DNA from 3 places in the Streptomyces sp. CNT372 genome. Region 3 is predicted to be linked to each of the others. Evidence: riboswitches for the same ligand, from Rfam matches in the RefSeq annotation. Region 3 holds a riboswitch; each other region holds the start of a gene.
The links. Region 3 has a riboswitch for cyclic di-AMP ahead of C593_RS0105320 (M23 family metallopeptidase). Riboswitches for the same ligand answer to the same signal wherever they lie in the genome.
Positions count from the first base shown of each region.

Region 1: another riboswitch for cyclic di-AMP. It lies ahead of C593_RS0108375 (LysM peptidoglycan-binding domain-containing protein); the one in region 3 lies ahead of C593_RS0105320 (M23 family metallopeptidase).
Region 2: another riboswitch for cyclic di-AMP. It lies ahead of C593_RS0116070 (M23 family metallopeptidase); the one in region 3 lies ahead of C593_RS0105320 (M23 family metallopeptidase).

Region 1 is NZ_KB897779.1:92,626-95,889, reverse strand. Features, by position in the region: gene C593_RS0108380 (transglycosylase family protein) at 22-1,044, shown strand; cyclic di-AMP (ydaO/yuaA leader) riboswitch at 1,319-1,492, shown strand; gene C593_RS0108375 (LysM peptidoglycan-binding domain-containing protein) at 1,496-2,176, shown strand; gene eno (phosphopyruvate hydratase) at 2,590-3,264, shown strand, end outside.
Region 2 is NZ_KB897782.1:210,277-213,540, forward strand. Features, by position in the region: gene C593_RS0116065 (SGNH/GDSL hydrolase family protein) at 1-224, opposite strand, end outside; gene C593_RS0116070 (M23 family metallopeptidase) at 425-1,393, opposite strand; cyclic di-AMP (ydaO/yuaA leader) riboswitch at 1,396-1,555, opposite strand; gene C593_RS0116075 (tyrosine-protein phosphatase) at 2,046-2,870, shown strand; gene C593_RS33370 (DUF6126 family protein) at 2,896-3,057, opposite strand; gene C593_RS0116085 (helix-turn-helix domain-containing protein) at 3,065-3,264, opposite strand, start outside.
Region 3 is NZ_KB897777.1:599,157-602,420, forward strand. Features, by position in the region: gene C593_RS0105315 (PP2C family protein-serine/threonine phosphatase) at 1-1,226, shown strand, start outside; cyclic di-AMP (ydaO/yuaA leader) riboswitch at 1,441-1,596, shown strand; gene C593_RS0105320 (M23 family metallopeptidase) at 1,608-2,657, shown strand; gene C593_RS0105325 (PrsW family intramembrane metalloprotease) at 2,877-3,264, opposite strand, start outside.

The sequences.
Region 1 (3,264 bases), on a different contig from region 3:
AGTCACGCGAAAGGCAACTGCATGCTCTCCGGGAACGGACGCCACCGCCGCCCCCGTCAGGCACCGGCCATCGTCGTCGCGGCGGGGGTGACCGGATCGGCCATCGCCATCCCGCTGCTCGGCGCGGGCTCCGCGTCCGCTGCCGACGCCGCCACCTGGGACCGGGTCTCCGAGTGCGAGTCCGGCGGCAACTGGACGATCGACACCGGTAACGGCTACTACGGCGGCCTCCAGCTCTCCCAGGAGAACTGGGAGGACTTCGGCGGCACCGCCTACGCGGAGCGTGCCGATCTGGCCAGCCGGTCCCAGCAGATCGCCGTCGCCGAGAAGGTGCTGCAGGCGCAGGGGCCCGAGGCGTGGCAGGCGTGCGCGGTGGTGGGTGGCCTGACGGCGGACGGGGACGCCGACCCGGGTGTCCAGCCCGGCGACCTGCTCCCCTCCGAGCCCGCCCCCTCCGCCACCCCGGACGCGGACAACGGCGCCGGCTCCGACGCGACGGACGGCGACTTGGCGAAGAGCGGCCCGGCCGGCGAGACCGGCGGCACCGACGGCACCGGCTCCGGTGGGACGGGCGGTGGGACGGGCGCGCCCGAGGGCGGCGCTCCGGACGCCACGGACAAGAAGGAGGGGGAGCCCGCCAAGGAGGTGGACCCCTCCGCCGACGCGGACGCCGACGGCTCCGTCGTCCCCGAGGGCGAGCGGTCCGTGCCCGAGGGCACCGGCAAGCACCGCGGCACCCCGGCCCCCGAGGGGACCGAGCCCCCGGCCTCGGAAGCCACGGATCAGGACAATGCGGACGTATCCCGCGAGAACGGCCACCATGCCTCACGAGGTGACGGATCGGCACGTGACGGCGTGACCGAGGCCGCACCCGAGGGCACTTACACGGTCCAGGACGGCGACAGCCTCTGGACGATCGCCGCCGACCGGGAGGTCCCGGGTGGCTGGGCGGCTCTCTACGCCGCGAACGAGACGACCGTGGGCGACGACCCGGACCTCATCCTCCCCGGTCAGAGCCTCGATCTCGGCCTGGAGCAGGAGTAGTTCGCCCTGTCGTTTCGTCGGGTAATGTCCGTTCTGTGCAAGTGAGACAAGGGTCTCTTTGCCGCAACTGGCCCCTTTCGCCCGCCGATTTCGGTCATCTCGACCGCGACCTGCGGAAACAGCCTGCATTCGCCCGGCGGTTCGTCCGTTTTCTCCCCGATGTTCTTCTTTGAACATCGGGGAGACGTGTGTTTACGGTCGGAACCGCTCACCACCGGTGGGCACCGCTGACCGTCACGCCGAATCCTGCCGTCGGTCGGGGGGAACAGTCGTCGCTGGAACAGCGCCGTAGGCAGGAGCGGGGGACCCAGGTAAGTGCCGGTCCCGGCCGCCCGCGAGGGAGGGCCGAGAACGGCTTGGGGTGAAGCCGCGCACCACGAGTGCGCGGCCGGGCACCTTTCCGGCCCGAACCCGACAGCTCACCTCGTAGGCGTCGGTGAGGAGACGATTCATGCTGCGTTCCGGCATCGCCAAGCACCGCCGTCCGTCGAAGATGACCCGTGTCGCCGCCCTCGTGGGCATCACCGGTGCGGCGGTCGCCGCCCCGCTGATCGGCGCGACCTCCGCCTCCGCCGCCACGGCCTCCGAGTGGGACGCCGTCGCCCAGTGCGAGTCCGGCGGCAACTGGTCCATCAACACCGGCAACGGCTACTACGGCGGTCTGCAGTTCTCCGCCTCCACCTGGGCCGCGTACGGCGGCACCGCGTACGCCGCCACCGCCGACCAGGCCTCCAAGTCCCAGCAGATCGCCGTGGCCGAGAAGGTCCTGGCGGGCCAGGGCAAGGGCGCCTGGCCGAGCTGCGGCGTCAACCTGTCCAGCACCCCGTACGGCGGCGGCGCCGCCGAGCAGCCGAAGGAGCGCGCCGAGGCCCCGACCACCCGCTCCGAGCGGTCCGAGGCCCCGAAGAAGTCCGCCCCGGCCGCCCCGAAGACCGAGTCCGCGCCGAAGGGCGGGGCCAAGGGCTTCAAGAAGGGCGACGGCGAGTACAAGGTCAAGCCCGGCGACACCCTCAGCAGGATCGCCGAGGCCGAGAAGGTCGACGGCGGCTGGAAGAAGCTGTTCGAGCTCAACAAGGACATCCTGGAGAGCGCCGACATGATCCACCCCGGTCAGCAGCTCCACCTGAGCTGACCCCTCCCTCCCGTCACCGGGCGGACTTCCCCCCACCCGCCCCGACGGGCACCGGCTACCCCGGTCCGGCGTGCCTTCCCCCGTACACGCCGGGCCGGGGTTCCGTCCGTCCGGGCGCCGGGGCCGCCCGCCCGCCGAGCCCTCAGGGGCCTTCGGCTGTCCCGGCCGCCCCCTGGGTGCCCGGCCGCCCCCGGAGGTCCGGCAACCGGCTCCGGGACGGCCGCCGGTCCGCCGCCGGACCGGTCCCCGGGCGCGGAGGCTGGGGTTCCACCCCTTTCTCCGCTGTTGATGTCCTTTTCCGTCCCAGGGAGCGGGCATCGGGGGGCCTTTCCCTCCGGTGCGGTTAGGCTCTTGCCGCAAGGCCAAGCAGACCTCTGCACCTATTTCGCGTCACATCCCAGAAGGAGATGCTCGTGCCGTCCATCGACGTCGTCGTAGCCCGGGAAATCCTGGACTCCCGAGGCAACCCCACGGTCGAGGTCGAGGTCGGCCTCGACGACGGCAGCACCGGTCGTGCTGCCGTTCCGTCCGGCGCCTCCACCGGTGCGTTCGAGGCCCTGGAGCTCCGCGACGGGGACCAGAACCGCTACCAGGGCAAGGGCGTCGAGAAGGCCGTCCTCGCCGTCATCGAGCAGATCGGCCCGGAGCTCGTCGGCTACGACGCCACCGAGCAGCGCCTGATCGACCAGGCGATGTTCGACCTGGACGCCACCCCGGACAAGTCCTCCCTCGGCGCCAACGCCATCCTCGGCGTCTCCCTCGCCGTCGCGCACGCCGCCTCCGAGGCGTCCGACCTGCCGCTCTTCCGCTACCTCGGCGGCCCGAACGCGCACCTGCTGCCCGTCCCGATGATGAACATCCTGAACGGCGGCTCGCACGCCGACTCCAACGTGGACATCCAGGAGTTCATGATCGCGCCGATCGGCGCCGAGTCCTTCTCCGAGGCCCTGCGCTGGGGCACCGAGGTCTACCACACCCTCAAGAAGGTGCTGAAGACCAAGGGCCTGTCCACCGGCCTCGGCGACGAGGGCGGTTTCGCGCCGAACCTCGACTCCAACCGCGCCGCCCTCGACCTCATCATCGAGGCG
Region 2 (3,264 bases), on a different contig from region 3:
TGGTCAGCCACGATCTGGTCGAGCAGCTTGCCGCGCACGGCGAGGTTGGCGTAGCGGAAGGTGTGCTCCGGGGTGAGGTCGTCGAGGATGACCGCGAACCGGTCCGCCCAGCCGACGAAGGTCCCGTCGGGTCCGGGGTCGCCCACGCCCTCGGTGAAACTGTCACCGATCGCTGCGTACGACCCGAATGCGCCACTGGTCTCTGTTCTCGAATCGTCTGCCACGGGAGCACATCCTTCCTGTCCGGATGTGACCTACGCGACCGTAAGGAGGGGTTGACGGGAGGTGATCTTTACCACCGGTCAAGTTTCCACCAAGCCGGAATACGCGGAATCCCCCGCTCCGCCGCCGGACGGAACGGGGGACCACCACCGGGGCCGGAGAACGCGGCGCGGGCCGCGTCAGGCCGGGGGCAGGGGGCGCGTCAGATGTTGACGCCGTTCTGGCGCAGGTACGCCAGCGGGTCGATGTCCGAGCCGTAGGACGGCCCGGTGCGGATCTCGAAGTGCAGGTGCGGGCCGGTGGAGTTGCCCGTGGAGCCGGAGAGGCCGATCTGCTGCCCGCCGGAGACCGACTGGCCGCCGGAGACGGAGAGCGAGGACAGGTGGGCGTACTGCGAGTAGGTGCCGTCCGTGTGGCGGATGACGACCTCGTTGCCGTAACTGCCGCTCCAGCCCGCCGACTCGACGGTGCCGGAGGCGACCGCCTTCACGGTGCTGCCGGAGGCCGCGGCGAAGTCCACACCGGTGTGGTAGCCGCTGGACCACATGCCGCCGGCCTGGCGGTACGGGGTGGTGACCCCGGCGTCGACGGGCGCGCTGAAGCCGGAGGCGGAGGTCTTGGCCGCCGAGGCGGCGGAGGACTTGGCGGGAGCCTCGGCGGGCTTCTCGGCGGGGGCGGCCGGGGCCTTTTCCTGCCGGGAGTCGTCGCGGGAGGCGCGCGGCTTGGACTCGGTCCGCGCCTCGGGGTCGTTCTTCAGCTTCGACTTGCCGCCGATGGTGAGTTCGAGGCCCGGGTGGATCAGGGACGGGTCGGCGCCGATGGCACGCCGGTTGTCGTCGAAGAGCTCCTGCCAGCCGCCGCGGACGTCGTGGTCGTCGGCGATCTTGGACAGGTAGTCGCCCGGGACCACGGTGTAGGTCTTCGGGGCCTTCTTGGCCGCGGCCTGAGCGGCTGCGGCGGCCTTGGCCGGGGCCGCCTGCTGCGCGGCGGCGGGCGCCTGCGCCGCGACGGCGGACGTGCCGGGGACGGCCGCGGGGGCGGCGGTCGCCGCTCCGGCGCCCGCGGCGCCGAACAGCGGGAGCGCGATGGCGGCGCCACCGGTGCCGGCGACGACGAAGCCACGGCTCACGGGATTGGACTTGGGACGGCGGTGCTTACCCTTTCCGGGCATGACGCATTCCTCTCCGGCGCCTGCGAGGTGAGCTGTCGGGTTCGGGCTGGAGATGCCCGTTCACGCTGGTCGCGCGAATTCACCCCAAGCCGTCCGAATTGCTCCGGAATCGGCGTACTACCTGGGTCCCCCGCTCCTGCCACGCGGTGGTGGGTGCGAACTCCGGTCGGCGGCAGGATTAGGCGGTCCGTCCGGATTGAGCGTGACCGTAGGCGAGCCACCCCGGGGGAACAAGCCATGAATTCCCGGACGCAATCACCGCACCCGCACCGGGACCGGGCGGCCATCACCCTCCGTGGGCGACGGGCCGTCAACTCCCGTGCCCGGCACGGAACTGACCCGGCGGAAGCCAGTACACACCGTCACCAATATGATCCTGCTCACCAGCCGCTTCCCATTTACGGCGCTTGCGGGGCACACTCCAATCAATCTCCTAATTCGGACACAAGGCGCGAATGCAATTCCACTACCGCACTTGCCGCTCAAGATCGACCGGCTCGTCCGGCTTCGTCCCTCACCCCGGTGTCCTCGCCGTCCCGGCCCCGCCGCGCGGGAAGGGCGGGTGAACCGGTGTCGTATCGTCGGGAGCGCGCCCGCGCCGGCGACCGCGCCGGTGGAGGGACGGGCACCGACGCCATTGATTGGAGTCCATGTGACGCAGCAGTTGCCGCAGGCATCCCCGGCCGGGCAGGACCCCGAGCCCGCACTCGCCGGAGTCCGCAACTTCCGCGACGTGGGCGGGCTGCCGACCACCGACGGCGGGCGGGTGCGGCACGGCAGGCTGTACCGCAGCGGCCACCTCGCCCACGCCACCGCGAGCGACGCCGCGTTCCTCTCCTCCCTCGGGCTGCACACGGTCTTCGACTTCCGCAACGCGGCCGACCAGCGGCTGGAGGGCCCGGACGTCGAGCTGCCGGGCGTGCGCAACCTCAACCTGCCGCTGAGCGACCCGGCCGACGGCGCGGAGTTCTGGCGGATGGTCCGGGACGGCAATCTGGACCAGCTCAAGTCGATCCTCGACGGCGGCAAGGGCGCGGACCGGATGATCGCCGCCTACCGCGCGATCATCACCCAGCGGACCGCCGAGCACAGCCGGGTCCTGCACGCCCTGGCCGAGGACAGCGTCCCGGCCCTGATGCACTGCGCCGCCGGCAAGGACCGGGCCGGCCTGTCGGTGGCCGTCACCCTGCTCGCGGTCGGCGTGGAGCGGGACGCGATCGAGGCGGACTACCTCAAGTCGAACGACCCGCACCGCCGCTACAAGGTCACCCGCGGCTCCGACTCCCCGGACGCGATGTCCGCCGAGGTGATGGAGCTGCTGAGTCCGCTCTTCGACGCGCGCCCCGCCTATCTCGCGGCGGCCTTCGAGACGATCGAGGAGACCTGGGGCGGCACCGAGCAGTACCTCTCCGAGGGGCTCGGCCTCTCCCCCGCCACCCGGGAGCGGCTGCGGAGCCGGCTGGTCGAGAACGCCTGAGGCGCCCCCCTCCGGCCCCGCCGGGTCACTGGTTCTGCGCGCCCACCAGGAAGAGCAGGTAGAGGAAGGCGGCCACGATGTGGCCCGCGATCAGATAGGCGAAGAGCCGGATGACGAGTCCGCGCGGGAACCGGTCCTCGCGCCGGCCGCCGCCGGCTCCGCGCTTGTCCAAGGGGTCGTGCGACATTCCCTGGTCACCTGGCTTCCGGTCGGACGTGCGGATGGGGGTGCGGGTCGGGGCTCTGCAGCAGGGTGTGTACGAACAGCAGCTCGGCGCCCTCGGGCGTGGCGGCGGCGATCCGGTGCGGGGTGAGCGAGTCGAAGTGGGCGCTGTCACCCGGTGCCAGGTCGTGCACGGTGTCCCCGAGGCCCAGGCGCAGCCGGCCCGTCAGCA
Region 3 (3,264 bases):
TGGGGCGAGAGCAGGTCGGCGGCTTCCGGACTCCGTGGTACCTGCGCATCCTGCCCGCCGTGATGCTCGTCGGCGGTGTGCTCTACGACTCGCTCGCCCCGCCCCGCTTCACCGCCGTCCCCCTCTACGCGGCCGCCCCGCTGATCGCCGCCTCCCTCGCCTCCTTCGTGGTGACGCTGCTCACCGGCATCGCCGCGGTGGTGGCCACCAGCGCGCTGCACTTCTACGACGACAACGTCACCGAGATCAGTTCGTTCACCGAGATCAGCACGGTCTTCACGGTGTCCGCCGTGGCCCTGCTCGTCAACCGGGTGGTGCGCAGAGGCAGCGAGCGGCTGGCCTCGGCGCGGGTGATCGCCGAGGCCGCGCAGCGGGCCGTGCTGCCCACCCCCGAGGACCGGATCGCCGGGCTGCACATCGCCGCCCGCTACGAGGCGGCCCAGGCGGACGCCTTCATCGGCGGCGACCTCTTCGCCGTGCAGGAGACCAAGCACGGGGTCCGGCTGTTCGTCGGGGACGTGCGCGGCAAGGGGATGGAGGCGGTGGAGGCCGTCGCCGTGCTGATCGGGTCGTTCCGGGAATCCGCCGACCAGGAGGGGAGCCTGGAGGAGGTGGCGCAGCGGCTGGAGCGGGCGCTCCAGCGGGAGAGCGCGCGACGGGCGGGGCTGGAGTCCTTCGAGGGGTTCACCACGGCCGTGCTGGCGGAGATCCCGGCGGTACGGGACGGGGAGGTCGTCGGGGCGAGCACGGTCCGGCTGGTGAACCGGGGCCACCCGGACCCCCTGGTCCTGCACGCCGACGGCCGGGTGGAACTCCTCCAGCCGGCCGAGCCGGCGCTGCCGCTGGGGATGGCGGACCTGGCGGGCTGGCCCGACCGGGCCGAGACCTATCCGCTGCCCGCCGGCTCCACGCTGCTCTTCTACACGGACGGGCTCTCCGAGGCCCGGGACGGCTCCGGGGTCTTCTACGACCCGGTCGATCGGCTGCGGGGCGCGATCTTCCCGGAGCCGGACGATCTGCTGGACGCCCTCGTCGACGATGTGCGCCGCTACACGGGCGGCGGGTCGAGCGACGACATGGCGCTGCTCGCGGTGAACCGGCCGGCCGCCGGGCAGCCGGAGCGCCGCCGCACGGTGCCGGTGGTGGCCCCGCCCCGCGAACAGGGCGCCATCGCGGCGACCGCCGGGCGGCGTGGCGTACGGGTACGGCGCAGGTACCGTCCGTAGCCGTCCCGTGCCACCGCATACGGCATATGACGGGGCATCAGAATTCTTCCGAGACCGAAGCGTGATCAACTCGCCCGATTCCGGCTGCTTCTGTCCCGGAAAGTCCTGGCCACAGTCGTTAACGATCAGTGGGAACGGCTTGGATTCCGACCCGGCCGTCTATTAACGTTCGATAACGCAGCGCGGTCGTCCCAGCCGCCGCCAGTGGCGGCGCCGCGCGCACGCGCCGAATTCCGCAAGGGAACCGGGGAACCACTCATTGGGGTGAATCGGGCATCTCTGCCGCGCAGTTGTGCGGCCGAGGCACCCGTAGGAGACCTTCCTGCTCCGAACCCGTCAGCTAACCCGGTAGGCGAGAAGGAAGGAAAGGAGTACGCCTTCGTGGCGTCCAACATGCCTGCTCCCGAGGCTCCGTCGGTCTCCTCCCGATTCGGCGGTGACGCCCCGGAGCGCTCGCCGGGGGAGTGGAATCCCACCGAGGAGTCCATCCGCCCGGTTCGCGGCCGGCACCGCGTGGCCAAGCAGCGCGGCGGTCTCGCGCGCAGCTCCACCGTCCTCGGCGTCGGTGTCATCGCCGCCGTCGGCGCGGGTGGCATGGCCACCGCGCAGGACAAGCCCGCCGTCTCCATATCCCTTCCCGATGTCGTCACGGACAATCTCCCCGACGCGGATTCCCTGCCGGGCGTGGGCTCGCTGATCTCCGAGGACGCGGGGACGGACACCGCCACAGCCCACGCGCCCCTCACCGCGATGACCCAGGTCGCCGACACGGGCACCGTCGCCGGGGCCGAGCAGGGCGCCAACGCGGGCGAGGCCCTGCGCGCCCGCATCCTCCAGCAGGCCGAGCAGCAGCGCGCCGAGGCGGACGCCGAAGCCAAGGCCGCCGCGGAGAAGGCGGCCGCCGAACAGGCCGCCGCCGAGGCGAAGAAGCAGCAGAGCGAGGCCGAGAAGAAGGCCGCGGAGGAGAAGCGCAAGGCCGAGGAGGCCGCGCGGGCGAAGGCCGAGGCGGAGCGCCTCGCCAAGCTGGCCGCGAGCTGGTCCCTCCCGACCTCCTCGTACACCCTCACCTCCACCTACGGGCAGTCCGGCGCCATGTGGTCCTCCGGGCAGCACACCGGCCTGGACTTCGCCGCCCCCACCGGCACCCCGGTGAAGGCCGTGCACGGCGGCACCGTGAAGGCGGCCGGCTGGTCCGGCTCCTACGGCTACCGCATCCTGCTGGAGCTGGAGGACGGCACCGAGGTGCTCTACGCGCACCTGTCCTCCATGACCGCGAGCGCGGGGCAGAAGGTCACCACCGGCGAGACCATCGGCCGCGTCGGCGCGACCGGCAACGTCACCGGGCCGCACCTGCACCTGGAGGTCCACACCCCCGGCGGCGCCGGGATCGACCCCCTCGCCTGGCTGCAGGGCAAGGGCCTGAGCGTCTGACACCACCTCCACGCCCCGCCCCGGGAGTGCCGCTGAACAGGCGGCTCCGGGCGGGGCGTTGTGGTTCCGTGAACCCGGCCTCCGCCTCCGGGGAAGCCCACGAGGGCGCGCTCGCGGACGCGGCGGCCCGGGCGTGGCTGCCCGGACACGGCTGCCCGGATACGGCGGCCCGGGCGTGGCGCGCGGCCGTCCGGGGCGCCGGGAGCGGTCCGGCGGCGGTCAGGTGCGGTACGGGTTGTAGCCGTCGTAGTCCCGGTGCGGCGGCACGTACGCGGTCCGGCCCGTCGCCCGGGCCGCGTACGCGAGGGCCGGGGCTGCCACCTCGCGCCGCAGCCACAGGCGGTGCAGCAGCTCCCGCTCGCGCTCCACGAAGTCCGGGCCCGCCGCGCCGCGGTGGGCCCGGTGGCGCAGGAAGGCGAGGGAGGTGGCCAACCGCTCGTACTCGGAGACCGCGTGCCCGGCCGCCGGGCCGTACGTCCGCCGGGCCATGTCCCGGGCCATCGTCCGCGCGCGCATCGAGGACAGCGCCGGCGGCTCCGCCGGGGTGAGCCAGCCGGCCGCCGCGTAGGCCGGGAGGTGCGTGGATATCGTGTGCAGCTCCCGCTGC